DNA from 3 places in the Micromonospora sp. WMMD964 genome. Region 3 is predicted to be linked to each of the others. Evidence: riboswitches for the same ligand, from Rfam matches in the RefSeq annotation. Region 3 holds a riboswitch; each other region holds the start of a gene.
What was found. A riboswitch is a leader RNA that binds a small molecule or an ion and turns the genes downstream of it on or off. The one in region 3 is predicted to bind S-adenosylmethionine.
Positions count from the first base shown of each region.

Region 1: another riboswitch for S-adenosylmethionine. It lies ahead of O7616_RS02815 (aminotransferase class V-fold PLP-dependent enzyme); the one in region 3 lies ahead of O7616_RS14750 (ABC transporter substrate-binding protein).
Region 2: another riboswitch for S-adenosylmethionine. It lies ahead of thrC (threonine synthase); the one in region 3 lies ahead of O7616_RS14750 (ABC transporter substrate-binding protein).

Region 1 is NZ_CP120860.1:589,740-599,765, reverse strand. It holds gene O7616_RS02835 (FAD-linked oxidase C-terminal domain-containing protein) at 1-924, opposite strand, end outside; gene O7616_RS02830 (DUF4031 domain-containing protein) at 993-1,277, shown strand; gene O7616_RS02825 (metal-dependent phosphohydrolase) at 1,249-1,905, opposite strand; gene O7616_RS02820 (FUSC family protein) at 2,012-3,247, shown strand; gene O7616_RS02815 (aminotransferase class V-fold PLP-dependent enzyme) at 3,252-4,427, opposite strand; SAM riboswitch class IV at 4,573-4,693, opposite strand; gene O7616_RS02810 (PrsW family intramembrane metalloprotease) at 4,717-6,198, shown strand; gene O7616_RS02805 (hypothetical protein) at 6,276-6,443, opposite strand; gene O7616_RS02800 (co-chaperone GroES) at 6,525-6,863, opposite strand; gene O7616_RS02795 (AI-2E family transporter) at 7,024-8,322, shown strand; gene O7616_RS02790 (ATP-dependent DNA helicase) at 8,319-10,026, opposite strand, start outside.
Region 2 is NZ_CP120860.1:612,355-622,380, reverse strand. It holds gene O7616_RS02930 (alpha/beta fold hydrolase) at 1-2,137, shown strand, start outside; gene O7616_RS02925 (ABC transporter permease subunit) at 2,137-3,000, shown strand; gene O7616_RS02920 (DUF4232 domain-containing protein) at 3,010-3,696, opposite strand; partial or broken gene O7616_RS02915 (hypothetical protein) at 3,993-4,175, opposite strand; gene O7616_RS02910 (DoxX family protein) at 4,500-4,949, shown strand; gene O7616_RS02905 (helix-turn-helix transcriptional regulator) at 5,127-5,432, opposite strand; gene O7616_RS02900 (DMT family transporter) at 5,524-6,492, shown strand; SAM riboswitch class I at 6,561-6,696, shown strand; gene thrC (threonine synthase) at 6,707-7,993, shown strand; gene O7616_RS02890 (GNAT family N-acetyltransferase) at 8,260-9,279, shown strand; gene paaN (phenylacetic acid degradation protein PaaN) at 9,330-10,026, shown strand, end outside.
Region 3 is NZ_CP120860.1:3,174,716-3,184,741, forward strand. It holds gene O7616_RS14740 (amino acid ABC transporter ATP-binding protein) at 1-504, opposite strand, end outside; gene O7616_RS14745 (amino acid ABC transporter permease) at 501-1,274, opposite strand; gene O7616_RS14750 (ABC transporter substrate-binding protein) at 1,313-2,191, opposite strand; SAM riboswitch class IV at 2,468-2,579, opposite strand; gene O7616_RS14755 (amino acid transporter) at 2,666-4,624, opposite strand; gene corA (magnesium/cobalt transporter CorA) at 4,794-5,924, shown strand; gene O7616_RS14765 (hypothetical protein) at 5,940-6,125, opposite strand; gene O7616_RS14770 (2'-5' RNA ligase family protein) at 6,310-6,825, opposite strand; gene O7616_RS14775 (DUF664 domain-containing protein) at 6,904-7,413, shown strand; gene O7616_RS14780 (NAD(P)-dependent alcohol dehydrogenase) at 7,422-8,468, opposite strand; gene O7616_RS14785 (SCP2 sterol-binding domain-containing protein) at 8,623-9,030, shown strand; gene O7616_RS14790 (glycogen debranching N-terminal domain-containing protein) at 9,027-10,026, shown strand, end outside.

The DNA of each region.
Region 1 (10,026 bases), 2.6 Mb from region 3:
GTAGACCTCGTCGGCGCCGGCCGCCTCGCACACAGCGGCCAGACCGGCCAGGTCGTCGGCCGCCCGGGTGCCGGTGTCCGCAGCGGCCAGCAGCAGCGCCTGAGCGTCGGTGCGCAGCCCCATCGGCTGGTACGCCTCGATCGCCCGCAGGTGGGTCTGGTCGAGCAGCTCCAACAGGCTGGGGGTGAGCCCACGAGCCGCGATCTCGGCCACCGCGGTCCCCGCCGCGGCGGTGGACGGGAAGACCGCCACCAGGGTCAGCGAGTCGGCCGGTGCGGGCCGCAGCGCCACGGTCACCTCGGTGATCACGCCGAGGGTGCCCTCCGAGCCGACGAAGAGGCGGGTCAGGTCGTAGCCGGCAACCCCCTTGGCCGTACGCCGGCCGGTGCGCAGCACCTCACCGGAGGCGAGCACCACCTCCAGGCCGAGGACGTACTCGGTGGTCACGCCGTACTTCACACAGCACATGCCACCGGCGTTGGTGGCCACGTTGCCGCCGATCGTCGACGACTCCCAGGACCCGGGGTCCGGCGGGTACCAGAGCCCCTGCTTGGCGACCGCCCCGGCCAGCGCCGCGTTGACCACACCGGGTTGGACCACGGCGATCCGGCTCACCGGGTCGATCTCCCGGATCTCGTCCATCGCGACGGTGCTGATCACCACCGCCCCGTCCACCGCGTTCGCCGCGCCGGCCAACCCGGTCCGCGCGCCCTGCGGCACCACCGGTACGCCGTGTCGCGCCGCCGCCCGCACCACGGCGACCACCTGTTCGGTGCTGCGCGGGCGGGTCACCACGAGCGGGGTGCCGGCGGCGCACAGGTCGGCCTCGTCCCGCTGGTGCATCCGCAGCAGGTCCGGGTCGGTGAGCACGGCGTCGTCGCCGAGCGCGTCGCGCAGGTCGTCGAGGAGATCGGTGGGGGCCATGCAGCCGAGGCTAGGTCGCCGGCCGGCGATCATCAACATGATCGACTGCGCGGGATAGCTTGGGCACCATGCTCTACCTGGACCGGCCTGCCTGGCCGTGGCGCGGTCGGCTGTGGTCGCACCTGATCAGTGACGTCTCGTACGCCGAGCTGCACGCCTTCGCCGAGACGCTCGGCGCGCCCCGGCGCGGTTTCGACAGGGACCACTACGACATCCCGGCCGACCGGTTCGCGGCGGCGGTGTGGCTCGGCGCGCAGGTGGTGCCGAGCCGCGAACTGGTCCGGTTGCTCCGCACCGCCGGGCTGCGTCGCCCGAAGCACCTGGTCAGCCCAGGCCCTCCGGCTCCTCGCTGAGCGCGGCCAGCTCGCGGCGCACATTGTCCCGGGCGGGCTCCTCCCAGCGGGCGGCCAGCGACGGCAGCCGGAACAGTGCGGGCAGGGCCAGCAGACTCGTCAACACCGCCGTTCGCCCGGCCCGGAAGGCCGGATCCGGCACGTGGGCGTACTCCCGGCGGATCGCCGACGCGTACCGCTCGTAGGTGGCCGGCGGCGCGGCCAGCACGGCGAGGTCCGCGTCGCAGAGCAGCGCGCCGTCCCCGTCGCCGGGTGCCACGGTGTGCCCGGCGGTGAGCAGCACCAGCCGACGCACCTCGGCGACCGCGGACGCCGGCACCCCGAGTCCGGCGAGCACCTCGTCGGCCAACGCGGCGCTGTCGCGTTCGTTGGCGTACCCGGCGGCCCGTGGGTCGTAGACGGCGTCGTGGAACCAGGCCGCCAACCGCACCAGGTCGACCCGGTCGGCGAGGTCGGCGTACTCGTCCACCACGTCGAGCACCGCCGTCAGGTGGGCCACCGTGTGATAGTGCCGGTGCGGCTCGCGCCATCGACCGAGCAACTGCTCCCCGGCCCGGGCGGACGACGCGTCCGGACTCGCGCCGGCGCCTCGTACCGCTGCTCGCCATCGCTCGAGTAGATCAACCACCGCCCGAGTCTGCCGTATCCGCCCGTGACGCGTGGGAACTGAGGATTCAGCGCGCCCACCACGGGTAGTCGCGCCCATGGCCGTGGCCCGGGACAAGCGACAGCCGATGGTGCGACGTACCGCGTTGCGTGACGGGTTGGTGGACATCGACGGTGCCCGGATCGCCGAGGCGACCGAGCAACTGCGCCATCGGAGCCGGGCCACCCTGCACGACCGTCTGCACCGGGTGCGGATGGCGGGCGGGCTGGCCCTGCAGGCCGGGCTGGCTGCCGGAATCGCGTACCTGATCTCGCACAAGGTGCTCGGCAACCCGCAACCGGTCTTCGCACCGATCTCCGCGGTCGGCACCCTGGCCGCGTCGGTGGGCCAGCGGTTCCGCCGGACCATCGAGTTGATCGTCGGGGTGGGGGTAGGGGTGGCCGTCGGCGACCTCTTGATCTACCTGCTCGGCACCGGGGCCTGGCAGCTCGGCCTGGTGGTCACGGTGGCGATCCTGCTCACCATCTTCGCCGGGGCGAGCGTGGCCATCGTCATCCAGGCGGCGGCCACGGCGGTGCTGATCGTGACGCTGAGCCCTTCCACCCAGAACCTGGAGATCCCCCGGTTCGTCGACGCCTTTCTCGGTGGCGGGGTGGCCCTCGTGGTCACGGCGTTGCTGCTACCGCTGAACCCACTACGGGTGATCAACCGGGCCGCCCGGCCGGCGCTCGACCTGCTCGCCACCCAGCTCGACGTCACCGCGGACGGGTTACGCGGCCGGGACCGCGCCGAGATCCAGCGGGCACTGGATCGGCTGCGCGACAACAAGGAGGAGCTGGCCACGTTGGGCGAGGCGATCGAGGGGGCGAAGGAGACCGCCATCCTCTCCCCGGCCCGCTGGCACCGCCGCGACGAACTGACCCACTACGCGGAGGCGGCCGACCCGATCGACCGGGCGATGCGGAACAGCGGCACCCTGATCCGCCGGTCGGTCACCCTCGTCGAGGACGAGGAACCGGTACCCGACTCGATGCCGGACGCGATCGCTCACCTCGCCGAGTCGGTCCGGCTGCTCAAACACGAGTTCGCTGCCGGGGAGGAGCCGGAGAAGGCCCGGGAGCGGTCCCTGCGGGCGGTCAGCGAGGCCGGTCGGGCGTACGGCGCCGGGGTCGGCTTCTCCGGCAGCGTGGTGGTCGCCCAGATCCGTACCACCGCGAGCGACCTGCTGGTGGCCTCCGGGATCGAGCAGGAGGAGGCGAACCGCTGGATCCGCACCGCCTTCGGGGAGCAGGAGCGGCCGGTCGCCGAGCCGGCCAAGCCCGACGAGACGCCGAAACCGCCCACCGCCCCACCCGTCGGCTGAGCCCTCAGCCCAGTTCGGCGAGCGCGGTCAGCAGCCGGTCCACCTGCGCAGCCGTGCTGCCCAGGCCGACGCTGGCGCGCAGCGCGGTGGGCGGCAGGTCCGGTCGACCGGTACGCGCCGCCGCCTCGCTGAGCAGACGTCGAGCCAGCGGGTGGGCACAGAACAGCCCGTCGCGTACGCCGATGTGGTGCTCGGCCGCCAGCCGCGCGGCCACGTCGCTGGAGTCCCAGCCGACGACGACGAACGAGACGATCCCGACGCGGGGCGCGTCCGGGCCGAAGGTGCGCAGCTCCACGACGTGCGGCAGAGCGGCGATGCCGGTCCGCAGTCGGGTCAGCAGCGCCTGCTCGTGAGCGGCCAGCGCGGCCCGGTCGGCGTCGTCGAGCGCCGCGCACACGGCCGCCAGCGCGACCGCGCCGAGCAGGTTCGGTGTGCCGCCCTCGTGCCGCGCCGGCCCGGTAGCCCAGGTCACGTCGTGGGTCGCCGGTCCGACCCGGCTGGTGGCGCCGCCACCGGCCAGGTAGGGCGGAGCGGCGTCCAGCCAGTCCGTCCGGCCGATCAGCACGCCCGCACCGAACGGCGCGTACAGCTTGTGGCCGGACACGGCCAGGTAGTCGACGTCGAGCGCGAGCAGGTCGACCGGGGCGTGCGGAGCGAGCTGCGCGGCGTCCAGCACGATCCGGGCGCCGTGCCGGTGCGCCACCCGGGCCAGCTCGGTGACCGGCCACAGTTCCCCGGTGACGTTGCTGGCACCGGTCACGGCGACCAGCACCGGCAGCGCCGGGTTGCTGCCCCGGCGCAGTTCGGTGAGGGCGGCGGCGAGGTCGCGTACCGCCGCGTCCGGGTCGGTGGGCACCGGCAGCCGCACCGAGCCGCGCGGCCAGGGCAGCAGGTTGGCGTGGTGCTCACCCGCGAAGGTGACCACGGTCGTGCCGGCCGGAAGGGCCTTCGCCAGCAGGTTGAGCGCGTCGGTCGTGTTGCGGGTGAAGATCACGTGATCGTCGGCGCGGGCACCGAAGAAGTCACCCACCGTCTGCCGGGCCTGCTCGTAGGCGAGGGTGCAGCGTCGGGACAACGCTCCCGCCCCACGGTGCACGCTCGCGTACCACGGCAGCAGCTCGGCCACCGCGTCGGCGGCGGCCCGCGCACACGGCGCGCTGGCGGCGTAATCCAGGTTGATCTCACCCGGTACGCCGAGGACGTCGAGCGGCCCCGACGAGGCCGGCTCGGGCGCGGCGTCGAGATGGGTGGAGGGTGAGGGGAGAAGAGTGACGGACACGCCGGGACCTCCGGGGTCAGGGACCCCGGGTGCACTGTCGGGACGGGGTCCGCGCTTGCCCAGCACACCGATCGGGCTGGGCCCGGTCATCACCCGGGGCACCCCACCGCGAACTCGACGAGGGTTGCCGGCCAGCAAGCCGGGGCTTCGCGCTGGCACTCGTGACCTGCCGGCAGCATAGCGGCAACCGATGCGACCGGACCAGTCGGCGGCGGATGGCTACGCTGACCGCATGGCCGACACCCCGCCCGGTTCGCAGCTGCCGTCGCCGCCGCCCGCACCCAGCGCCCCGTCCGTCGGCGAGGCGCCCCGGATGCCGCGCCGCCGACTGGGCTGGCGGCGGTTCCTGGCGCTGGCCGGGGTGGTGCTGCTCATCGCCGCCTGCGCGGTGTTCATGGTCTTCACGCTGGGCCAGTCGCTCGGCCTGCAGGCCCTGCTGATCGGTGTGGCCGCCGCCATCCTGCCGGTGCCGGTGCTGGTCGCCTGCTTCCTCTGGCTGGACCGGTACGAGCCCGAGCCGCTGAAGTATCTGATCTTCTGCTTCGCCTGGGGCGCGTTCGTCTCCACCGCCGCCTCGCTCACCGTGAACGACTTCGCGGCAGGCCGCTTCGCCGACTGGGGGCTGCCGTCCGCGCTCACCGGCGTGTTGGTGGCGCCGTTCATCGAGGAGTCGACGAAGGCTCTCGGCCCGATCCTGCTGCTGGTGTTCCGCCGCCGCGAGTGGTCCGGGATCACCGACGGCCTGGTCTACTGCGGGCTGTCCGCGGTCGGCTTCGCGATGGTGGAGAACATCCTCTACCTGGGCGGGCTGGGCTACGCGTCAGGTGTCGACAGGTACGGCCCGGCGACCGGCATCCAGCAGGTCATCGCGATCTTCATCCTGCGGATCCTGCTGTTCGGGTTCGCCCATCCGCTCTTCACCTCGATGACCGGTTTCGGCCTGGGTATCGCGGCGCGGACGGCGGACCGGCGGGTGCGGGTGCTCGCCCCGATCGCCGGCCTGCTGTTGGCGATGATGTTGCACGGCACGTGGAACCTGCTGCCCACGCTGACCCAGGCCACCGGCGAGGCGGTGATCATGCTGTACGGCTTCCTGGGCCTGATGGTGCCTGTCTTCTTCGGCACGGTGGGGCTGGCGATCTGGTTGCGCGCCTGGGAGGGACGGCTCACCGAGCGCGTCCTGCCGGACTACGTACGCGCCGGTTGGCTGAGCCCGCCCGAGGTGGCCGCGTTGAGCAGCCTCGGCCGGCGGCACGCGGCCCGCAGTTGGGCGCGCCGGGTGGCCGGCGACGCCGGGGTGCGGGCGATGCGCGGCTACCAGTCCGCCGCCACCCGCCTGGCCCTGCTGCGCGACGGCACGCTGCGCGGCCTGGACCGGAAAGCCGCCGACCAGGAACGGACGGCGCGGGAGGAGCGGGAGCTGTTGGACGCGATCAGCGCCTACCGGTCGGTGTTCGTCGGTCGGGACCCGCAGGCCCCGGCCGGGCTCTGGGACGGTAGCCGCTACCACCTGCGCTTCCCGGACGGCACGCAGCGCCCGGTGAGTGCGCCGGACGAGCCGGTGGTGCCGATTCCGGTGGTGCTGACGCCCGCCCCGCCACCTGTCGGTTACGCCCCGCCCGGCTGGCCCGGCCTGCGGCCGCCCGCGCCCTGGCCCCCCGCTCACCACTGACGGCCGCCGGCCTCGTCCGGCGGTTCAGGTCATCGCGGGGCTCCGCACATCAGCGGGGCTCTGCACATCAGCGGGGCTCAGGTCATCAGCGAGGTGAGGAAGTCGCCGAAGCCCTGGAACATCGCGATCAACGCGGCCCCGATCGCCCGGAACATCTGGGCGGCGCCGTCCGGCCGGAAGGCCACGAAGTAGATCAGGAACGCGACGAAGCCCCAGGTCAACAGCTTCTTCACGAATACCGGCATCGTCCCTCCCCAGGGCCACGGTCGCCGGATGGCTTCCCGTCGTGCGGCGGGGCAAACGGTGCACGGCAGGGGGAGGGTGCGTCAGAGGTAGAGGCCGGTGGAGTCGTTCTCGACCCGCTCGGCGGCCACGGCGTGCACGTCGCGCTCGCGCAGCAACACGTACCCGCGACCGTGCAGCTCGACCTCGGAGCGGTCGTCCGGGTCGAAGAGCACCCGGTCACCGGAGACGATGGCGCGGACGTTCGGGCCCACGCCCACCGCGGTGGCCCAGGCGAGGCGCTTGCCGACGGCGGCGGTCGCCGGAATGACGATGCCGGCGGTGGAGCGACGTTCGCCCTCGCTGCCCTCCATCCGGACCAGCACGCGGTCGTGCAGCAGGCGGATCGGCAGGCCGGCGTCGAGATCGTTGTCGGCGGTCACGCCGCAGACGCTACCGTGTGGCCGACGGCGGGCTGCCGGTGGTTACGCCGGTGGTGGCCGGGGCAATGTGTGGCGGAACTGCCCTACGGTGTCGGCAGGGAACGTATGCTGGCCGACCTGTCGTCGTGGGCGGACCAGCTTTTTCTGCCAGGAGGTGCGCTTGAGCCGCTTCGAGCGGGTACGCGGGCGGCTTCGCCGCGCCTACCAGTCGCGACAGGAGTCGGCACAGGCCGACGAGGGCACGCTGAGTGACGTGTCGGAGGGGGCCCGGGTGGCGTCGCCGGCCGTGCCGGGCCCGACCGCACCGCCGAGCGCCTCGGTCTACGGCGCCGAACCCCCGGTGGACCTGCACAGTTCGACCTCCAGCCGGGACGACGCCGACGTCCCGCACGGATTGCGGATCGCCGCCGCGTGGTGCTGGCGGCTGATCGTGATCGGTGTGGTGGCCTGGGCCCTGCTCCGGATCGTCGGCACCATCAAGATCGTGATCATCCCGTTGGCCATCGCGCTGCTGCTCTCCGCGCTGCTCGCGCCGGCGGTGGGCTGGCTGCTGCAGGCCCGGTTCCCCCGGTCGCTGGCGACGGCGGTGGTGCTGGTCGGCGGCCTGGTCGGCGTGATCGGCACGCTGACGCTCGTGGTCAACGAGTTCATCCGGGGCGTGCCGGAGCTGAGCGAGAAGTCCTCGGAGGGCGTCCGGCAGATCCAGAACTGGCTGAAGACGGGCCCGCTGCACCTTTCCGACACCCAACTCGACCGCTACATCGACGAGGCGCAGCGCTGGATCAACAACAACACCTCGAAGTTCACCAGCGGCGCGCTGAGCACCGCCGCGACGCTCGCGGAGGTGCTGACCGGCACGCTGCTCGTGCTCTTCGCGACGTTCTTCTTCCTGCGCGACGGCAACCGCATCTGGCGCTTCCTGGTCCGCCTGCTGCCGGTGGCCGCCCGGTGGAAGGTCGACGACGCGGGCCGAGCCTCCTGGCAGACCCTTGTCGCCTACGTCCGCGCCACCGTGCTGGTCGCCTTCATCGACGCGGTGGGCATCGGCATCTTCCTGGTCATCTTCGACATCCCGTTCGCCTTCCCGCTGGCCGCGCTGGTCTTCCTCGGCGCGTTCATCCCGATCGTCGGTGCGGCGCTGTCCGGCGGCGTCGCGGTGCTCGTCGCGCTGGTCGACAGCGGCCCGGTCACCGCGTTGATCATCCTGGGCGCGGTGATCGGTGTGCAGCAGATCGAGGGGCACGTGCTCCAGCCGCTGATCATGGGACGGGCGGTCGCCCTCCACCCGCTCGCGGTGATCATCGGTATCGCCGCCGGTGTCGTACTCGCCGGCATCACCGGCGCGCTGGTCTCCGTGCCGCTCATCGCGGTGCTGAACACCGCAGTCCGTCGGCTCGCCGCCCGACGGGTTCCGGACACGCCACCCGACGCCGTGGTCGTCGCCGCCCAGGCTCCCTAACGCGCACCGGCGAGGCGTTCCAGGGCACCGCGAGCCACCTCGGGGCGCGTCGTGTACCAGAACGGGGGCAGCGACCGCCGCAGGAACGGCCCGTAACCGCGGGCCGTCTCCAGCCGCGAGTCGAGCACCGCGACCACGCCCTTGTCGCCGGTCGCGCGGATCAGCCGGCCCACACCCTGCGCCAGCCGCACCGCGGCGATCGGCACGCTGACCGCGGCGAAGCCGGAGCCGCCACCGGCGTCGACGGCAGCGGCGCGGGCCGCCGCCAGCGGCTCGTCCGGGCGCGGGAACGGCAGCCGGTCGATGACGACGAGCTGACACGAGTCGCCCGGCACATCCACCCCCTGCCACAGCGACATCACCCCGAACAGGCAACTGGCGCGCTCCTCGCGGAACCGGCGGACCAGCAACGGCAGGGCCTCCTCACCCTGCAACAGCACGGGCAGGTCGGTCCGCGCGCGCAACAGCTCCGCGGCCTGCTGCGCGGCCCGCCGAGAGGAGAAGAGCCCGAGGGTACGACCACCGAGCGCACCGACCAGCCCGAGCAGTTCCTCTCCGGCGGCCTCGGGCAGCCCGGAGACGCTGGGGCGGGGCAGGTGCGCGGCCACGTACAGGATGCCCTGCCGCGCGTAGTCGAACGGTGAACCGACGTCGAGTGACCGCCACCCGGGGCCCTCGGTCGCCGGTACGACGGCACCGGCAGGTGCGTCTCCGGCCAGTCGACGGCCCGGCGTCTCGGCGGCCGGACGGCCCGGGCCGGTACGGGCGGCCAGCGCGGCCGACGCGGGGGACGGCGGTGCCGGTGGGGGAGCGTCCAGCCCGAGGGCGCGGGCCACCGTGTCGAACCGGCCGCCCAACGCCAGGGTCGCCGAGGTGGCGACGACTGTGCGCTCGTCGTACAGGTGGGTGGCGAGGGTGCCGGCGACCGAGAGCGGTGCGACCACCAGGGCCCGACGGCTGCCGCTGTCGTTCTTCTCGACCCAGGCCACGTCGTGGTCGGCCTCCTCCAGCAGCCGCTGCGCGGTGCTGGAGAGTTCGTCCAGAGTGGCCTTGGCCTGCTGCTTGCGGACCGGGTCGGGATCGTCGGCCTTGATGTCGCCGATGGCGTCCAGGGCGGATCGGGTCGCCGCGTCGAGCAGCGTGCACGCCTCCCGCAGCGGCGTCGGCAGCCCGGCGGTGATGCGCCCGGCCGGCGCCTCGGCCAGCCCCACCGCGAGGGCGTCACCGGCCGCGGTGAGCGCCTCGGCGGTCTCCGGCCGCAGCAGTGTGCGGGCCCGGCGGGTGGTCCGGTCGATCAGCTCCGGCACCAGCTCCGCCTGGGCCGCGGAGGAGACCCGGTCGGCCAGCTCGTGCGCCTCGTCGACGATGAGCAGCTTGTGTGGCGGAACGATGTGCCGGTCGGCGAGCATGTCGACAGCGAGCAGGCTGTGGTTGGTCACCACGATATCGGCCTCTCGGGCCCGGGCCCGGGACGCCTCGGCGAAGCACTCCTGCCCGAACGGGCAGCGGCTCGCGCCGACGCACTCCCGGGCGGGCATCGACACCAGCCGCCAGGCCTGGTCGTCGACGCCCGGGTCCAGTTCGTCGCGGTCGCCGGTGGCGGTCTTCTCGGCCCAGTCGCGTAGCCGCTCGATCTGCTTGCCCAGCCGGCCCGCCTCACCGAGCCACTTCGTCCCGCCGCCGGGGCGACCCGCGGGGGCGTCG
Region 2 (10,026 bases), 2.6 Mb from region 3:
TCCGCAGGGCGCACCCGCGTCGGCCGGACCGCCCAGCCCCGAGCCCGGCGCGGGCCCGGGCAACGGGCCCGCCAGCGCGCCGACCGGTGCCGCCGACCCGTCCTGCGGTCGCTTCGCCGCCGACGTGTGCGCCGCGTACCTGCGGATCGCCACCACCGGTCGAGCCGACCAGGCCGCCGTGGACCTGCTGCGCCGATCCAGCCCGGCCGGCGTACTGGACCGGATCAAGGCGCCCACCCTGCTGGTGCAGGGCGAGGCGGACACGCTCTTCCCGCTCGGCGAGGCGGACGCGAACGCCCGCGGCATCGCCGCCAACGGCACCCCGGTGCGAGTCGCCTGGTTCACCGGCGGACACGACGGTGGCAGTGGACCCCGCTCGGACTCCGACCGGGTGAAGTTCCTGACGGTCCAGTGGCTCGACCACTACGTCAAGGGCGAGGGCGACGCGCCCGGCGACGACTTCACCTGGTCCCGGATCGCCGGGTTCGACGCGCTCGACCGGGGTCTCGTCGCCACCGCCTTCCGTCGCGCCGACTACCCCGGCCTGGCCGGTGACGAACGACGGGAGATCCAGGTCGCCGGTCCGGCCCAGCCGGTCGCGAACCCGCCCGACGGTAACCCGGCCGCCATCTCCTCGATCCCGTTCGCCGGTGGTCTCGCCTCGCTACTGGACGGCGTGGCCGGAGACGTGCCGGGTCAGCACGCCCGGTTCGAGTCGGCACCGCTGACCGAGGCGGTCGACGTGGCCGGGGCACCCACCGTCACCGTGCGGGCCGCGTCGCCGACCGGCGAGGCGGTGCTCTTCGTCAAGCTCTACGACGTCGACCCGGACGGCGCGGCCACCCTGCCCAACGGGTTGGTCGCCCCGATCCGGCTCACCGGCCTGCCGCAGCGGGTGCAGGACGCCCGGCCGGTCACCGTGACGCTGCCCGCGATCGTCCGACGGGTGGAGGCGGGCCACCGGCTGCGCCTCGTGGTGGCCACCTCCGACCAGGCGTACACCACCCCCGCGCAACCGACCGTCTACACGGTGGCGGCGGACGGCGCGGTCACCGTGCCCACGGTCAGCGGCGAGCCGATCCCGACCGCCGCGACCCTCTGGCGCTGGGTGCTCGCCGGCCTGCTCGTCGCCGTCGCGGTCGGGCTCGTCGTGGTCGTCGCGGTGGTCCGCCGCCGACACCGCCGCCAGGACCGTTCCGTGCATCCGGAGTACGCGGACACGCCGCTGGCCGTGCGCTCACTACGCAAGGAGTACGCGGACGGCTTCGTCGCCGTGTCGAACGTGGACTTCGAGGTGCACCCGGGTCAGGTGGTGGGTCTGCTCGGGCCCAACGGCGCCGGTAAGACCACCACCCTGCGGGTGCTGATGGGGCTGACCCAGCCGACCGCCGGGGAGATCTACGTGTTCGGTCGCCGGCTGGTGCCCGGATCGCCGGTGCTGTCGAGGATCGGCGCGCTCGTGGAGGGGCCCGGGTTCCTGCCGCACCTGTCCGGCCTGGAGAACCTGAAGGCGTACTGGCGGGCCACCGGGCGGCCGTGGGACGACGCGCAGTTCGACGCGGCGCTGGAGATCGCCGGCCTGGGTGACTCGGTGCACCGGAGGATCAAGAACTACAGCCACGGCATGCGGCAGCGCCTGGCCATCGCCCAGGCCATGCTCGGCCTCCCCGAGCTGCTGGTGCTGGACGAACCCACCGACGGGCTCGACCCGCCGCAGATCGCCGAGATGCGCCGGGTGCTCCAGCGCTACGCCACCGACGGGCGGGCGGTACTGGTCTCCAGCCACCTGCTGGCCGAGGTGGAGCAGACCTGCACCCACGCAGTGGTGGTGAACAAGGGGCGGATCGTGGCGTCCGGGCCGGTGGAGGAGATCGTGGGCGAGTCGCCGAGCGTGCTGTTCGACGTCACCGACCCGGAGGCGGCACGGGCGGTGCTGGACCGGTTGCACGGCGTCCGGGTGCTCCCGGAGAGCGACGGGCAGTTGGTCGTCGACACCAACGGCACGGCCCGCAGCGAGGTGGTGGCCGAGCTGGTGCGCGCCGGCATCGGGGTGGACCGGGTGGTGCCCCGGCGCCGCCTGGAGGACGCGTTCCTCGCCCTGGTGGGCGAGAACTCTCGGGGAAGCGGTGACCGGTGATGGTGGTGTCCGAAGCGGGCGAGGCCCGCGGTTACCGGCCGTCGGCCACCCTGCCCTTCGCGGCGGAGTTCCGGCGGCAGGCGTCCCGGCGGCGGACCCAGTTGGCGCTCGGCTTCATGGTGCTGCTGCCGCTGATCATCCTGATCGCGTTCCAGTTCGACTCGGGCGACGACGACAACGGCCGCAACGAGTTCTCCAGCCTGGTCGAGTTGGCCACCTCCGGCGGCCTCAACTTCACCCTGTTCTCCATCTTCGTGTCGGCGTCGTTCCTCCTGGTGGTCGTCGTCGCGCTCTTCTGCGGGGACACGGTGGCCAGCGAGGCGAGTTGGGGCAGCCTGCGCTACCTGCTGGCGATCCCGGTGCCCCGGGCCCGGTTGCTGGCGGTGAAGCTGGTGGTCGCGCTCGCGTACTCGGGGCTGGCCCTGCTGTTGTTGGCCGGCACCGCGTTGCTGGTCGGGACCCTGCGGTACGGCTGGTCGCCGCTGCGCAGCACCGTCGCCGCCGAGCTGGAACCCACCGAAGGGCTGCTCCGGTTGCTGGCGGTGCTCGGCTACCTGGCCGTCGTACTCCTGGTGGTGGCCGGGCTGGCGTTCCTGCTGTCGGTGACCACGGACGCCGCGTTGGGCGCGGTGGGTGGCGCGGTACTGCTCTGGATCCTGTCCAGCATCCTGGACCAGATCACCGCCCTGGGCGCGGTACGCGACTTTCTGCCGACCCACTTCAGCACCGCCTGGCTGGGGTTGCTGTCGACCCCGGTGCAGACCGACGACGTGGTACGAGGCTGCGTCTCGGCGATCAGCTACGCGACGGTGTTCTGGGGGCTGGCGTTCTGGCGCTTCACCCGCAAGGACATCACGTCGTAGCCGCTGCGCTCACAGCCGACCGTCCGGCGGGCTCACCGACGACGGCACCGCGCTCGGTGCCGGCGGCGGGGCTGGACGCGTCGGCACCGGCGTGGACGGGTCGGCCTTCTTCCAGGCGCTGACGCCGATCCGTCCGGTGTTGCCGAGGTCGACCGGCCCGTCCGGGTCGACCTCGACCGCCGGTCGGCCGGCGGCCGGTGCCACCGTCAGGTACTCCCCGTTCGTGGCGACCACAGTCGAGTCGGTGACGAGGTTGCGCCAGAGCACCACGGCGGTGGCCCGCTCCCCGGCGGCGAGGGTGACCGGCCGGGCCGGCTGGTCGAAGCCCGAGGTGATCTCCTTGGCGCCGTTGACCACCCGCAGCATGATCGGCTCGCGCTGCTCGTCGAACACGTGCAGGATCGGGTACCCGTTGAGCTGGTAGGGGCGGCCGCCGCAGTTGACCAGCTCAAGGCCGAGGGCGCGGAGGCCCATCGCGGCGTCCGATCCGGTCGACCGGATCTGGACCCCGGACTCCGGGCACTCCGCCAGCGGCACACCACCGGCGGACGGGGTGCCGCTCGGCGCGGTCGGTGGCGGGCCCGTGGGGTCCCCACCCTGACCGCGATGGTCGCCGGTGGTGCAGGCGGCGAGCAGGAGCGCCGTCGCGACCGCCGCGCCGGCCCGTCGCCGTGCTGCCACATGGCTGGAGATCATCTGTCGATCCTCGCCCATCGAGGTGTCCCACCGCTGCCTGGCCCCCGCAGCAGCGCTGTTGGTAGACCTGCCGTCGTCTGGTCGGGGCCTGTTGAGCTGCCCCGGAAGCGGGGCGGTGACACTGCCCCTAATCCGCTGGCGTGCCGTCCCGGCCCGCCTTTCGAGCTGAATCGTTTAGGGCATCACTCGCATGCTTACGCTTGCAGGGCTTGGATGATCTCGAGAGCGTCGAACCGGGCGGGCTGAGAACCGGCGGCCGAGGCGAGTCCGAGCCATTCCAGCTGCCGAGGCCCGTGTCACGGTGCCAGACAGGGTCCGTCGTGGTCGGCCGAGCGTCCGCAGCGGCCGGTCCCGTCGAGCCTGGTGTCGCAGCAGACCCGGGTACGCAGGAACTGCCGGTCTTCCTCGCTGAGCGTCGTCTCGCCGAAGTCGATGGCGAGCACGTGGCCGAGAGAGTGGCGCAGCGCCAATTCGAGCGCGACGCCATCTCAGCGAGCCAGGTCGCATGACTCGCGAGACACCTCATCGCGGGTTAGAGCTGCACCAGGCCCGCGTGGAAGGTGGGCGAAACGGGCCGCACCCACAGTGTGGGAGCGTGCCCACGGCGGCTGGCTCACCATGATTGGACTATTTGCGCAGCTCAGGGGCGCATTCGGTCCGGCTATGGCGTTGCGGGTGCTCGACGCGAGGCCCCAGGTGCCGGTACATTCCGACCGGGGACTTTCCCACTAGCAAGGAATTTATAAGCTTCGATACTTTCATGCCTCACATTGAAGAGATCCGTTCCTTCGATGGAGGTACCCATGAACGTCTCTCGGCTCGGCGGGCCGACCCTCTCCCTGTTCCGCATCGTGATCGGTCTGCTGTTCACGTTGCATGGTCTGACTTCGGTCTTCGGGTTGTTCGGCGGCAACCCCATGACCGGCCAAGCGGTACCGGTCGGCACCTGGCCCGGCTGGTGGGCGGCGCTGATCCAGTTGGTCTGCGGCGCCCTGGTGCTGGTCGGGCTGTTCACCCGACCCGCCGCGCTCCTGGCGTCCGGCTCGATGGCGTACGCCTACTTCGTCGTGCACCAGCCGGACCATCTGCTGCCACTGCACAACGGGGGCGAACTGTCGGCCCTCTTCTGCTGGTCGTTCCTGCTGGTCGCCGCACTCGGTTCCGGCCCGTGGGCGCTTGACGCACTGCTCTTCCGACGCCGCGCCGACGCACTGCCGTCCTCGGTGGCCGAGCCCAGCCCGGTGTCCGTCTGAGCAGACCCGTGCCGCGCGTCGCCGGAGCCTCGACGAGGCGGTTCCGGCGGCGCGTGCGGGTTTGGGGAGCGAGGGCGGCCGTCCGGCCCGATGCCGCAAACGATTCAGCTCCAAAGGGCGCGCGAGAAGGTGGTCCCCCGTCGGGCGCGGCGGTGACGCCGGTGGGTGGGGGGGCGGTCAGCCCGGCGGGCGGGAGGTGAGGACCGCGTCCAGCAGGCCGGGGTAGAGCCTGTTCAGCTCGTCGCGGCGGAGCCGCACCAGGCGGCTCGTGCCGGCGGCGCGGGTGCGGGTGAGGCCGGCCTCGCGGAGCACCTTGAGGTGGTGGCTGCGAGTCGCCTTGGAGACGCCGAAGTCGAAGCTTCCGCAGGCGGCCTCGCCGCCCTCGGCGAGCGCCCGGACGATCTGCAGCCGCACGTCGTCGGCGAGTGCGGCCAGCACGGCGGTGACCGGTACGGCGCTCAGGTCGGGTTCGTGCGGCTCCATGTGACCAGTGTAACCGTTGTTCGACAACAGTCGAACAAGCTCCTAGGGTCGGTGTCGTTGGTTCGACGATACTCGAACATTGGAGCTGCCGATGCGACCCCGCGCCGCCGCCTACCCACTGCTCGCCGCCCTCGGCTGGGGGGTGATGTTCCCGGTCCTGGCCAGCGCGTTGAACCGGGTCGACCCGCTCAACCTGACCACCGCCCGCTACCTTCTCGCCGCCGTCGTCCTGGTCGCCATCCTGCTGCTCCGCGAGGGTGCCGACGCGCTGCGGCCCGGCGTCCGGACGGTCGAGGTGGTGGTGCTCGGAGTGGTCGGCTTCGCCGGCTTCAACGTGCTCACCGGGCTGGCGCTCGAACACGCCGCTCCGCAGCAGGTGGCGCTCTTCGTGGCCACCACCCCGGTGATCACCCAGCTGGTCCGGTGGGCCCGTGACGGCGTACGCCCGAAGCCTCTCCTGCTGGGTCTCTCCCTGGTGGCGCTCCTCGGCGTCGGCCTGGTGATCACGCGCGGAAGCCTTGCCGGGCTCGGTCAGTTCGGTCTCGGCGGCCTGATGATGATCGGCGCGGTGCTCGGCTGGGGCATCTACACGCACGGCGCCAGCCGCTTCGGCACGTGGTCGCCACTGCGCTTCACCACGCTCACCGCGCTCGCCGGCACCGCCGCCATGCTGGCCGTGAGTATCGGCGCGGACGCCGTCGGCCGGCAGCACGCGCCGGCCGCCGCCGACCTGGTGGCGGTCACCCCACAGCTGGCGTACGCCGTGATCGTGGGAGCCGTCATCGCGGTCCTGGCCTGGAACACCGGAGTGCAGCGACTCGGAGCCGCCAACGCCGCGCTGTTCATGAACCTGGTCCCGGTGACCACGTTCGCTGTGCAGATCGCCCGCGGCTACCGTCCGGAGCCGGTCGAGCTGGTCGGTGCCGCCGTCACCATCGCCGCGCTGGTCGCCGCGAACCTGGCCAACCGTCCCCGGACCCGGGCCTCGTCGCTGCCCGCCGCGAGCGCGGTGACGGATCCGATCGCGGTGACCGACCGCGAGGCGGTGAGCGCTCGCTGACCCACTGGCTGGGATCGGCGGTAGCTAGGGCGGACAGCGTTGTCCTAGACTCGGCGGCACAACTGCATACCTCATCCAGAGGGGCTGAGGGATACGGCCCGACGACGCCCCGGCAACCACCCCGCGCGCTCACCGCTGAGCGACAGGCGGGGCAGGTGCCAATTCCGTCCCCGCCGCACCGTGCGATGCGGGGAAAGATGAGAGGACTCTCGACATGACGTCGACGCTCGCCGCCTCCGGCATCGACACCTCCGCCAGCCCCGCCCGCGCCCTGGTCTGCCGTGCCTGTTCGGCGCGCTACCCGCTCGCGGCCCAGCACGCCTGTTACGAGTGTTTCGGCCCGCTGGAGGTCGAGTACGACACCGCCGCCCTGGCGACCGTCACCCGGGAGCAGATCGAGGCCGGGCCGAAGAACATCTGGCGGTACGCCGCACTGCTCCCCGCCGGTCAGGACCCGAGCACCCGGGTCACCCTCGACCCGGGGCTGACGCCGCTGGTGGCGGCCCCGCACCTCGCCGCCGAGCTGGGCATCACCGCGCCGCTCTGGGTCAAGGACGACAGCGCCAACCCCACCCACTCCTTCAAGGACCGGGTCGTCTCGGTGGCTCTCACCGCGGCGAGGGCACTGGGCTTCACCCGGTTCGCGTGCGCGTCGACCGGCAACCTGGCGAACTCGGTGGCCGCGCACGGCGCCCGCGCCGGAGTGCCCTCGGTGGTCTTCATCCCCAGCGACCTGGAACAGGGCAAGGTCATCACCACCGCCGTCTACGGCGGTGAGCTGGTCGCCATCGACGGCTCGTACGACGACGTCAACCGGCTCTGCGGCGAGCTGGTGGAGACCGACGAGTTCGAGGACACCGCGTTCGTCAACGTCAACGTCCGGCCGTACTACGCGGAGGGCTCGAAGACGCTCGGCTACGAGGTGGCCGAGCAGCTCGGGTGGCGGATCCCGGCGCAGGTGGTCATCCCGATGGCCAGCGGCGAGCTGCTCACCAAGATTGACAAGGCGTTCTCCGAGCTGGTGGAGATCGGCTTGGTCGAGGCACCGGCCGGGGGCTGGAAGGTCTTCGGCGCGCAGTCGGCCGGCTGCAACCCGATCGCCGTGGCGCTGCACGCCGACACCGACACGATCACCCCGGTCAAGCCCACCGGCATCGCCAAGTCGCTCAACATCGGTGACCCCGCCGCCGGCCTCTACGCCCTGGAGGCGGTCCGCCGCACCGGCGGCTGGATGGAGTACGCCGACGACGACGAGATCCGGGCCGGTATCCGCGATCTGGCCCGTACGACGGGTGTCTTCGCGGAGACCGCGGGCGGCGTCACCGTCGCGGTGCTGCGCAAGCTTGTCGAGTCCGGTCGGCTGGACCCGACCAAGGAGACCGTCGTGTTCAACACCGGCGAGGGTCTGAAGACCATCGACGCGGTGGCCGGTCAGGTCGGGCCGACCCACCACATCAAGCCCTCGCTGCGGGCCGCCCGCGACGCGGGTCTACTCGGCTGAGCGCGGACCGCCCGGACGGAGGGCGGGCGATCCGCCGGGTAACTGGGTTTTCGCTGTGAGTGTGGAAAACCCGCCGCTACGGACTTGACGGCAGGAACCGGACGGCGCAAGATGCTCCGTGCGGGAGGGCATTTCGCCGAAGACTTTTGAAGTTCTTACGACCCAACGCCGGAGGCGTTGTGCGAGTGTCCCTCCCGACCACGTTCGATCGGGCCAGCGAGTAATTCGCTGGCCCGATCGCTTTTCCCGGGTGCACGCTCAGCGGCATGAGCATCACCATCACGTCGTTCGACGGCACCGACCGGGCCGGCATCGACGAGGCGTACCGGGTCGGGTCGGCGGCCAACGACGCCGACCTGCCGGACTTCCCACCCTTCTGCCGGCGACGCTTCGACGCAATGGTCCACACCCCGATGCCCGGCACCCGGTCGCTCTGGGCGCTGGCCCGACTCGACGGTGTGCCGGCCGGGTACCTCCAGCTCGACCTGCCCCAGTTGGACAACACCGACAACGCCACCGTCGAGCTGGTGGTGCACCCCGACCTACGGCGGCGGGGCGTCGGCCGGGCGCTGCACGAGTACGCGGTGCGTCTGCTCCGTGAACACGGTCGCAAGCGGGTCGTCGCGATGGCCGTCTCCGCGCTGCCCGACGGGCCGGCGCGGTCGGCCGCGGGGGACGCGTTCGCCGCCGCCACCGGCGCCCGACCCGCGTTGGCCGAGGTGCGTCGCCGACTCGACGTCGGTGGGATCGACCGGGTCGCGTTGCGCGCGGCGCTGGCCGAGGCCCGACCCCGGGCCGAGGGCTACCACTCGGTCTGCTGGCAGGGAACAACCCCGCAGGAGTACGTCGCGGACATCGCCTACCTGGACGGCCGGCTCATGATGGACGCGCCCATGGGCGACGTGCAGTGGGAACCGGAGCAGGTCGACGCCGACCGCATCCGTGGCAACGAGCGCGCCCTGGACGCCAGGGGCCGTCGGCGCTACCACCTCGGGATGCGACACGAGGCGTCCGGTCGACTGGTCGCCTGGACCCTGCTGGACGTGGGCGCCTCCGCCGACTGGCACGCGTACCAACAGATCACCATCGTCGACCCGGCCCACCGTGGGCACCGGCTCGGCCTGATCGCCAAGGCCGAGAACCTGCACCACCTGCTCACCCACGAACCGGCGGTCCGCGTGATCGACACCTGGAACGCGGCGAGCAACAGCTACATGGTGGCGATCAACGAGCAGCTCGGCTTCCGCCCGGTGGACGCCTGGACCGACTGGCAGCTCACCCTCTGACGGGTATCGGCGCTACTGCTCGCGGACGTCCGTCATGCATGATGGCGGGCATGACGGAGACCCCGCATCCCCTGTACGAGAGGCACGCCGACACCCTCAACCGTGCGCTGACCGCGATCACGGAGCGGGGCTACTGGTCCGCCTATCCCGAATCTCCCAGCCCCCGGGTGTACGGCGAGACCGCCGCCGCCGACGGTAAGGCCGCCTTCGAGGCGTACCTCGGTGGTGATTTCCCGCTCGACCAGCCGGGCACCGGCGAGCGGGTCGCCACCGAGACGAGCCCCTTCGGGGTGGAGCTGGCGGTGCGGTACCCGCACGCCGGACCGGGCGAGCTGGTGAGTGCCGCCTCGGCCGCGCTGCCCGCGTGGCGCGACGCCGGTCCGCAGGCCCGGGTGGGTGTCTGCCTGGAGATCCTCGACCGGCTGCACAAGCACATCTTCGAGCTGGCCAACGCGGTGCAGTTCACCAGCGGGCAGGCGTTCGTGATGGCCTTCCAGGCCGGTGGCGCGCACGCGCTGGATCGTGCCCTGGAGGCGCTGGCGTACGCGTACTCCGAGATGACCCGGCACCCGGGCACCGCCGGTTGGGAGAAGGCCGCCGGCAAGGGCGACCCGCTGCGGATGACCAAGACGTTCCACGTGGTGCCGCGTGGGGTGGCGCTGGTGATCGGCTGCAACACCTTCCCGACCTGGAACTCGTACCCCGGGCTGTTCGCCTCGCTGGTCACCGGCAACCCGGTGATCGTCA
Region 3 (10,026 bases):
GTCGAAGAGCATCACCTCGGGCCGCAGCGCCAGCGCCCGGGCGATCGCCACCCGTTGCTGCTGACCGCCGGAGAGCTGCGCCGGTCGTGCGTCGGCCTTGGCCGCCAACCCCACCAGGTCCAGTTGGGCCCGGGCGACGGCCTCCGCCTCGTCCTCGCCGAGCTTGCGCAGCCGGCGCAGCGCGAGGGTGACGTTGCGCAGCACGCTCATGTGCGGGAACAGGTTGAACTGTTGGAAGACCATCCCGACCCGCTGCCGCAGGCCGTCCGGGTCGTCGCCCAGCACGCTGCGCCCGTCCAACAGCACGTCGCCACGGTCCGGCTCGATCAGTCGGTTGATGGTGCGCAGGAGTGTGGACTTGCCGGACCCGGACGGGCCGATCACGCAGGCCGTCGCGCCGCGTGGCACGGTCAGGTCGACGCCGCGCAGCACCCGGTTCGGCCCGAAGGCGAGGTGCACGTCGCGGACGTCGAGGCTGACCGAGGTGGTGGTGTCGGTGGTCATCGCCGGTCTCCCTGAACGGTGGCGGGCAACGGGAGGTCGTCGTCCTCGTCGGTCGGCGCGGCGGTCGGCCGGCCCTGGCGCAGCCGCCTGTCGATCCAGTTGACGACGTGCGTCAGCGGTACCGTCAGCGCCAGGTAGAAGAGCCCGGCCAGGAGCAGCGCGGACTCGTTGCCGGTGGTGGCCGCGTAGTCCTGCCCGATCCGGAACAGCTCCCGTTGGCTGGCCACCAGGCCGAGGAAGTAGACCAGGCTGGAGTCCTTGATCAGCGCGATGAGCTGGTTGACCCAGGCCGGCAGGACCCGCCGGACGCCCTGCGGGATGATCACCAGCCGCATCGAGTCGCTCCAGGAGAAGCCGAGCGCGCGGGCGCCCTCCAACTGGGCGGCCTCCACCGACTGGATGCCGGAGCGGAAGATCTCCCCGATGTACGCGGCGGCGATCAGCGACAGCGCCAGGATCCCCAACGGGTAGGGGTCCGGACCCCAGACCTGCATGCCCAGCGGGGCCAGCCCGACGCCGATCAGCAGGATCGTCGCCGCGGCCGGCAGCCCCCGGAACACGTCGGTGTAGACCCGCGCCGGCCAGCGCAACCACCGGCTGCGGGAGATCCCGGCGACGGCCAGCAGCAGGCCCAGCACCGAGCCGAGCAGGGCGGCGGAGACCGCCAGGATCAGCGTGTTCGGTAACCCGACGGTCAGCATCTCGGGCAGCGCCTCGCGCATCGCGTCGAGGTCGAAGAACGTCTCCCAGAGGGTGCTCAACGGATCCATCGGTCGCCTCTCCTACCGTCCTGCTCGCTCGTCACCGCTCAGGAGGCGGCCGACGCCGACGGCGCGGCTGACGTGGCCGCCGACGGCGTGACCGCGCCGCTGCCCGGCTTGAAGTCCGCCGGGATCGGGCGGCCCGGGTAGTACTGGGCCTGCAACCGGCTCCAGGTGCCGTCCGCGATGACCTCGTCGAGAGCCTTGTTCAGCGCCTCGCGCAGCTCGTCGCCGCCCTTCGCGACGGCGTACGCGGTCGGTGCCGGGCTGAGCTGCTTGGCCGCCACGGTGATCTTGCCGTTGCTGTCGGCGGCCGACTTCTCGCCGATCTCCGCCGGGGCGATCCACGCGTCGGCGGTGCCGGCCTTGAGCTGGTTGATCGCGCCGTTGTAGTCCGGCACCCGCACCGGGTCGAGCTGCTTGCCGGTGGCGTAGTCGTCCTGCACGGTGCCCTGCACCACCACGACCCGCTTGCCGGCGAGCTGGTCGAAGCCGGTGATCGGCGAGCCCGCCGGGACGTCCAGACCGAAGTAGCCGAAGTCGTAGCCGTTGCCGAAGTCGACGGTCTTCTTCCGTGCCTCGGTGATGGTGATCGAGGAGCTGCCGACGTCGAACTTGTGGTTGTTGACCTGGGAGAGCAACGCCGAGAAGTCGGTGCCGACGAACTCGACGCGGAGGCCGAGCTTGCCGGCCACGGCGGTCAGTAGGTCGTTGTCGAAGCCGGTGAACCTGCCGTCCTTGAGGTACACGTTCGGCGGGGCGTCGGTGAGCGTGCCGGCCCGCAGCACGCCCGGCTGCGCCAGGCCGTACGGGTTGGCGCCGCTGTCGGACGAGCTGTCGCCGCCGCAGGCGGTGAGCGCGGTGGCGGCCAGGACGGCGGCTGCGCCCAGGGCGGTGGCACGGGTCAGGGCAGGAAGAAGTCGCACGGGTGTCTCCGAGAAGGTCGCGTACCGGCACGCACGGGACGTGCGTCGCCGGCGGTGCGCCCGATGGGCGTACCGGTGAGGGAGGTTCGGGAGGAGTGCTGCGCTAGTGCGTGCTGCCGCGACGACACGCGGCGCTGCACATTCGCATCATGTCCACGTGCCGTCGCCGGATCAGTGCCGGCGAGGGGCGACCGACGCGGACGTCCGCGATGCCGGTCGGCGGGGCGGTGCTGAGGATGCGCATGGTTCTCCCGGGTCTGTGCTGACCTGGGTGCCAGGCCACGCTTGCACCGACGTCCTGTCGGTGCCTGGTCTTCACCCGGGGCACCCCACCGCGGAGGAGGGTTGCCGGCCAGCGAGCCGGGGCTTCGCGCTGGCGCTCATGACCTGCGCCGAGGCTAGCAGCAGGCACGGGTGGGTCGTCCAGTCGTTATGACCACGCTCACCAGGGGAGACGGGTGGCCGGCACTCCGGTCAGCCGGCGTGCACGTGTGGCCGTCGGCGCGGATCGGGCTCGTGGCGGCGCAGGATCTCCCGGGTGACGGAGGCGATCTCACCCTGCCCGAACGCCAGGTAGCGCAGGACGTTGCGGCCCGGGCCGCCCTCGGTCCACTCGAAGTAGATGTGGGGGCGCCGACCGGTCCGGTCCCGGATCTCCAGCAGCAGGGCGGCGAGCGCGTTGGGCACCGCGGAGCTGGTCACACTGAGCACCGAGTGCTGGCCGCCGACCAGGCGGCCGGTCACCACCAATTCGGTTTCGAAGTCCGACGGGTCGGTGACCCGCACCTCCACGAAGAGCACGTCGCCGGCGTCGGGGAAGTCGTTGTCCGCCATGGTCTGCGCCAGCTTGGCCTGGTACTCCGCCTCGTCCCGACCGTCCGGCTCGTGGGCGATGAGGCGGATCCGTCGTCCGTCACGCTCGCTGATCATCCGGGTCGCCACCGGGTCCAGCTCGACGCGGTCGACCCGCAGCTCGAAGGCGCGGGACAACCGGGAGAGCAGTGAGACCACGATGATCCCGCCGATGAAACAGGCCGCGATCTTGACGCCGTCGGGGCGTTCCACCACGTTCGCCAGCGTGGTGTAGACGAAGATCACCGCGATGGTGCCGAACGCGATCGTGCGGCCGCGCTGCCGGTGCCGCACCGCCGCGAGGGTCACGGCCGTCGCCGCCGAGGTGATCAACACCAGAACCCCTGTCGCGTACGCGCCACCCTGCGCGTCGACGCTGGCCTCGAAGACGACCGTGATCAGGAACGCCACCGCGGTGAAGACCAGCACCAGCGGCCGGACCGCCCGCGCCCAGGTCGGTGCCATGCCGTAGCGGGGCAGATAGCGGGGTACGAGGTTGAGCAGCCCGGCCATCGCCGACGCCCCGGCGAACCAGAGGATCCCGATGGTGGACAGGTCGTAGACGGTGCCGAACGCCTCCCCGAGGTGGGCGTGCGCCAGATAGGCCAGCGCCCGGCCGTTCGCCGGCCCGCCGGGCTGGAACGCCTCCGGTGGGATCAGGATCGTGGTCGTCACGCTGCTGGTGATCAGGAAGACGCTCATGATCACGGCGGCGGTGGTGAGCAGGCGGCGAGTGCCACGGATGCGGCCCAGCGGTCGTGCCTCGGTGTCCCGCGGGTCGCCCCGCACGCTCGGCATCACGGCCACCCCGGTCTCGAAGCCGGAGAGACCCAGCGCCAACTTCGGGAAGACCAACAGCGACAACGCGACCACCATCCACGGATCGCCGTGGCCGGTGGTCAACGCGGTGGTCCAGTCCTCGACCGCGCTCGGGTGCGTCACCACCCGCCACAGCGCGTCGGCGACCACCACCGCGTTCAGCGTCAGGTAGACCGCGACCAGGACGACGGCGATCCCGATGGCCTCGGTGAATCCCTTGAGGAACACCGCGCCCAGCAGTGCCACGAGCAGCAGCGTGAGCAGCACCTCGTGCCCCTTGAGCGCGCTCGGCCAGAACGGGTTCTCGTCGATGTGCGCGGTGGCGTCGGCCGCCGAGAGGGTGATGGTGATGATGAAGTCGGTGGCCGCGAAACCGAGCAGCACCAGCACCAGCAGCTTGCCCGGCCAGTAGCTCAGCAGGCGTACCAGCATCGCGATGGAGCCCTCGCCGTGCGGGCTCTCCGCCGCGACCCGTCGGTAGACCGGCAGTGCGCCCAGCAGGGTCACCAGCACCAGCACCAGGGTCGCCACCGGCGAGAGCGCCCCGGCGGCGAGGGCCGCGATGCCCGGCTGGTAGCCCAGCGTCGAGAAGTAGTCGACACCGGTCAGGCACATCACCTTCCACCAGGGGTGGTGCCGGTGCTCCGGTGGACGCCCGTGCGGCCCCGGGTGCTGCACGGGTTCCTCCGCGCCGGCACGCAGCAGCCACTCCCGCAGCCGGCCCGCGCGTCCGTCGACCTCCACCGGCGCGTCCCCCGTCATACCGCCCCTGGTCACCGTGAGTATCCGCCCTGGGCGACGCGCCCGTCCGCCGGTGCGCGGAACCCACCTCGCCCCACTGCGGGTTTCGCCCTCGGGACACCGGGGAAGCAGCGCCTCCGGGTTGGCGGGAGTGTGCCGGACCGGGCCTCACCGGGGAGGGGACAGGGGCATGGTCGGTGGCCGTCGCTTCCGCCCGGGTGGTGGCTTCGGTCGCCAACTCGACGAGTACGAGACCACTGTCGGCGTGCCACCGTCCACGGAGCCGCCCGCTCCGCCCGCCGGCGGCCTGGTGGACAGCGCCGTCTACCTCCACGGGCACCGGTTCGCGTCGCCGTCCGGCCTGGCCGAGACGTACCGCTGCCTACAGGAGCAGGACGGCGCGATGGCCTGGATCGGGCTGTACCGGCCCGACATCGAGCAGATCACCTCGCTGGCGCGGGAATTCCGGCTGCACGACCTGGCGGTCGAGGACGCGATCAACGCCCACCAGCGGCCCAAGCTGGAACGCTACGGCGAGACGCTGTTCGTGGTGCTCCGCGCCGCCCGCTACGACGACCTTCGGGAGGAGGTCGAGTTCTCCGAGTTGCACCTGTTCATCGGGCCGGGTTTCGTGATCACCGTCCGGCACGGTGAGGCACCGGATCTGGCCGCGGTGCGGCGGCGCATGGAGGTCGAGGCGCAGATGCTCGCCCGGGGCCCCGAGGCGGTCCTGTACGCGATCCTCGACCAGGTCGTCGACGGGTACGCGCCGGTCGTGGCCGGGCTGGAGAACGACATCGACGAGATCGAGACCCAGGTGTTCGGCGGCGACCCGAACGCGAGCCGGCGCATCTACGGCCTGAGCCGCGAGGTGATCCAGTTTCAGCGCGCCGCGCGACCCCTGCTCGCGGTGCTCGACGCGCTGGCCGACGGCGCGGGCGGTGCCGACACGGACGAGGAGCTGCGCCGCTATCTGCGGGACGTGACCGACCACCTGACCCAGGTGGTGGAACGCGTCGACGGGTTTCGGCACCTGTTGCAGAACATCCTCACCGTCAACGCCACACTCGTCTCGCAGCAGCAGAACGAGGAGATGCGGAGCCTCACGGCGGCCAGTTACGCGCAGAACGAGGAGCTGAAGAAGGTCTCGTCCTGGGCGGCGATCCTGTTCGCTCCCACGCTCATCGGCACCGTGTACGGAATGAACTTCGTCCACATGCCGGAGTTGCACTGGCGCTTCGGTTACCTGTTCGCGCTGCTGTTGATGCTGCTGGTCTGCGGGACCCTCTATCTGATCTTCAAGCGGCGCGGCTGGCTGTGAGCCGCCCGGCGCGGATCACTCGATGCCGCGCAGGATGTGCCGCTCGTCCTCGATGTCGTCGTCGCCGGCGCTGATCCGGCCGAGCAGGACGGCGGCGGCCCAGATGGTCAGGGGCGTGGCCGCCCCGGTCAGGCCGCCGGCGGTCCGGTCGTCCCGGTTCTGGCTCCGCTCCGCTCGCGGTGGCCTGCGCTGAGCCTGCATAGGCACTGCCCCTCTCGTGGAGGCCGCCGAGGGCGGCGCGGCGGGAGCCCCGCGCCACAGGCCGGGCGAACCACGCTCGGCAGGACGGCATCTACGTCGAACCATCCCACGTCAGAGCGCATAATCACCGCTTGTTTTCAGTTTCCCGACTGACGCCCGCCAAACCGGACATTTCCGCAAAGCATCAGGGGAGCGGGTGGGCGATGCCCCGCGCGTGGTCGGTGAGGGCCGCCCCGACCACTGTCGCGCTCAGCGGCAACACCTCCAGGCAGCGGCGCACCGCGGCGGCCATCAGCGCGTTCGGCACCCGCATGGAGAGCGTGCAGTGCGGCACCCAGCGGCCCGGCTGGTAGTGCTCGGTCAACGGGATGCCGGCGGCGGTGAGCCGGTCGTGGACCGTGCGGTGGTGGGCCAGTAGCTCCGGGGTGGGCGTCGGGCCGAGCCAGAGCACCCGACCGACGAACTGGCCGGCGTGCTGGAATTCGAGCCGTAGGGGAGCGGCCACCACCGTGCCGTGCAGGGCCGCGGCGACCGCCTCCGGATCGAAGCGGGGCGCCACCGCCAACGAGACGTGCGGACGGTGACGGTGCTCCAGCAGTGAGCGCATGCTCTGCACGCCCTCGGTCTCCAGCGCGTCCCACAGCACCCGGATCCGGCGGGTGGCGTCCGGGTCCAGGTACAACTCCACCGCCGCGACCATTCGATCACCGTACTGGCCGAGGTTTGGGCACCCGCCCTCGGCGGTACCTGACCGGAAACCGACCAGGAGGCGTGCCCGGTGGACGTGAGTGATCTGTTGACCGAAACCTACGACCGGCTGCCCGACCTCGTCCGCGCGGCGGTGGACGGCCTCAGCCCGGAGCATCTGCGCCACCAACCGGCACCGGGCCACAACTCGATCGGCTGGCTGGTCTGGCACCTCACCCGGGTGCAGGACCATCACGTCGCCGAGCTGCTCGACGCCGAGCAGATCTGGGTGAGTGGCGACTGGGCCGGGCGGTTCGGCCTCACCGCCGACCCCGACGACACCGGCTACGGGCATTCGCCCGCGCAGGTCGCGGCGGTACGGCCGGAGAGCGCGCAGGCGTTGATCGACTACTACGGGGCGGTCGCGTCGCGTACCGGAGAGTTCCTGGCCGGTCTGCGCCCGGCGGACCTGGACCGCGTCGTCGACGAGGCGTGGGACCCGCCGGTCACCCTCGGCGTCCGGCTGGTCAGCGTCGCCGAGGACGACCTGCAACACGTGGGTCAGGCCGCCTACCTGCGCGGACTGATCGAGAACGGCTGACCGCCGGCTCACGGCACGATCACGGCCCGGCCCTCCAGCGTGCCGTCGCGCATCCGCTGGTACGCGTCGAGCGCGTCCTCCAGCGTGAACCGGGTGGTCGTCGGCCGGATCAGACCACGGGCGCCCAGGTCGAGCACCTCGACCAGTTCCGGGCGACTACCCCAGTAGGTGGTCGCGATGCTCACCTCGTAGGGCACGGAGAAGAACGACACCCCCACGGTGCCGCCGCCGAGACCCACGATGGTCAGGTCGCCCACCGTGCGGGCCGTCGCCACGCCCAGGGCGAGGGTGGCGTCGTTACCGACGAAGTCCAGCACCACGTCGGCGCCCCGACCGCCGGTGGCCTGCCGGATCTCCTCGGCGGCGCTCGGACCGGACATGATCGCTCGGTCGGCGCCGCACTCCTCGGCCAGCCGTAACGCCTCGGCGCGGTTGTCCACGGCGAGGACGCGAGCGGCGGTGGTGGCCTTGAGGATCTGCACGCCCACGTGCCCCAACCCACCGACTCCGATCACCACGGCGGTGCTGCCGGGCGGCAGTTTCGGCCAGGAGCGGCGGATCGCGTGGTACGGGGTGAGCCCGGCGTCGGTCAACGGTGCGGCGTCGGCCGGATCCAGCCCCTCCGGTAGGGGTACGACGTGTCGCGCGTCCGGGACCAGCTCGAACTCGGCCATGCCCCCGTCCAGTCCGAGCCCGCCGCCACCGCTCGGCACCGGCGCGCCGGCCGGGTTCTCGCAGTACGTGTCGACACCGACCCGGCACCGGGCGCAGGTGCCGCAGCCCCACGCGCCGAACACGGCCACCGGCTGCCCGACGGACAGTCCGCTCACCCCGTCGCCGAGAGCGTGCACCCAGCCGGCGTTCTCGTGGCCGAGGGTGAACGGTGGGTTCCAGGGCATGGTGCCCGGCTCGAACTCGTCCATCAGGTGCAGGTCGGAATGGCAGGCGCCGGCACCACCGATCCGGACCAGAACCTGACCCGGCCCGGGCGTCGGGTCGGGGACCTCGACCAAATCCGGCGTCGACCTCCACTCCGGCAACCGCAGCGCGCGCATCCGGTGCTCCCTCACTCGACGGAACCGTTTGGCTGCCCTCTTCGCCGCCACCCAAACGAGCGGGCATCGGCGCGTCGGCCGCTCACCCGTTCCGGGTGAGGCGGCCTCACCCGGGCGGGGGTGATCCTGCGGAGAACCGTGGGGAGGGGACCTGATGGGCGCGACGGCAGAGCAGTACCTGCGACAGTTGGACGCCGGTCGGCGCCCCGACCTGCCGGAGACCATAGCGGGCACGCTGCGGCTGGACGTCCGCGGCGACGGCTTCACCGACCACTGGTACCTGACCATCGCCGACCAGCACGTGCGGGTGACCCGCTCGGCTGACGACGCCGACCTGGTGGTCCGCGCGGACCGCTGGGTGTTCGACCGCATGGTCAACGGTGAGTTGCATCCCGGCGCCGCGATGCTGCGCAACGAGCTGACGATGCGGGGCGAGATGCGCCTGCTGCTGGTGCTGCGGCGAATCTTCGCCGGGCCGGCCGACGCCCGCCACCCTCGGGAGCTGGGCCGGGCCGCCCTGGCGGGTCGGGCCGCGCCGGCCGCTCGGGGGGGTCGGTCGTGAAGCAGGAACTGCTGCACGTCATCGCCGGCAACGTGTTCGCCATCAGCGACGCCCAGGGCGACATCGAGGCCGACGCGCGGACACCCGTCGGTCTCTTCGCGTACGACACCCGCTTCCTGTCGCACTGGGTGCTCACCATCGACGGCGAACGGATCAACGCGTTGTCCCGTGACGACATGACGTATTTCGAGACCCGGTTCTTCCTGGTCCCCGGTGCGGCGAGCCACTACGTCGACGCCGACGTGTCGATCATCCGGCACCGCTCGATCCACGACTGTGCCCACGAGAACATCACCGTGCTCAACCACTCGCCGGAGACGGCCGAGTTCACCGTGCGGTTGGAGATGGGCAGCGACTTCACCGACATCGCGGAGATCGGTCATCTCCGGCGGCGGGTCGTCGAGGTCACCCCCGACTCGGCCAAGCGCCAGCTCGTGCTGCGCTACCAGCGGCAACGGTTCGTCCGCCAGACCACAGTGCAGAGCACCGCTCCGGTCGAGGTGGACGAGCAGGGGATGACGTTCCGGATCCGGGTGGCCCCGGAAGGCAAGTGGGAGACCGACCTGCACATCGCCATGAACATGGGCGGCGAAGGCGGCCAGGACGTACGCGCCTCCCTGGAGTCGCACCAGCGGGCCGTGCGGGGCGGGATGCGTGAGGACCTGGCGGACTGGATGGACCGGGCTCCGACGCTGGTCGCCGAACGCGACGGTCTGGAGGAGATGTACCGAGGTGCCCTGGCCGACCTGGCGGCACTGCGGTACAAGCCGTGGTCCTTGCGCGAACGGGTGCCGATCGCCGGTCTGCCGTGGACGATGTGGTTGTGCGGACGGCACAGCATCATCACCTGCCTGCAGACGATGGCGTTCACCCCCGAGCTGGCTCCCGCGACACTGCGGATGCTGGCGTTCCTCCAGGGTGCTCGACTCGACGACGACCTGGACGAGGAGCCGGGCAAGATCCTGGCCCACCTGCGCTACGGCGAGTCCGGCGCGT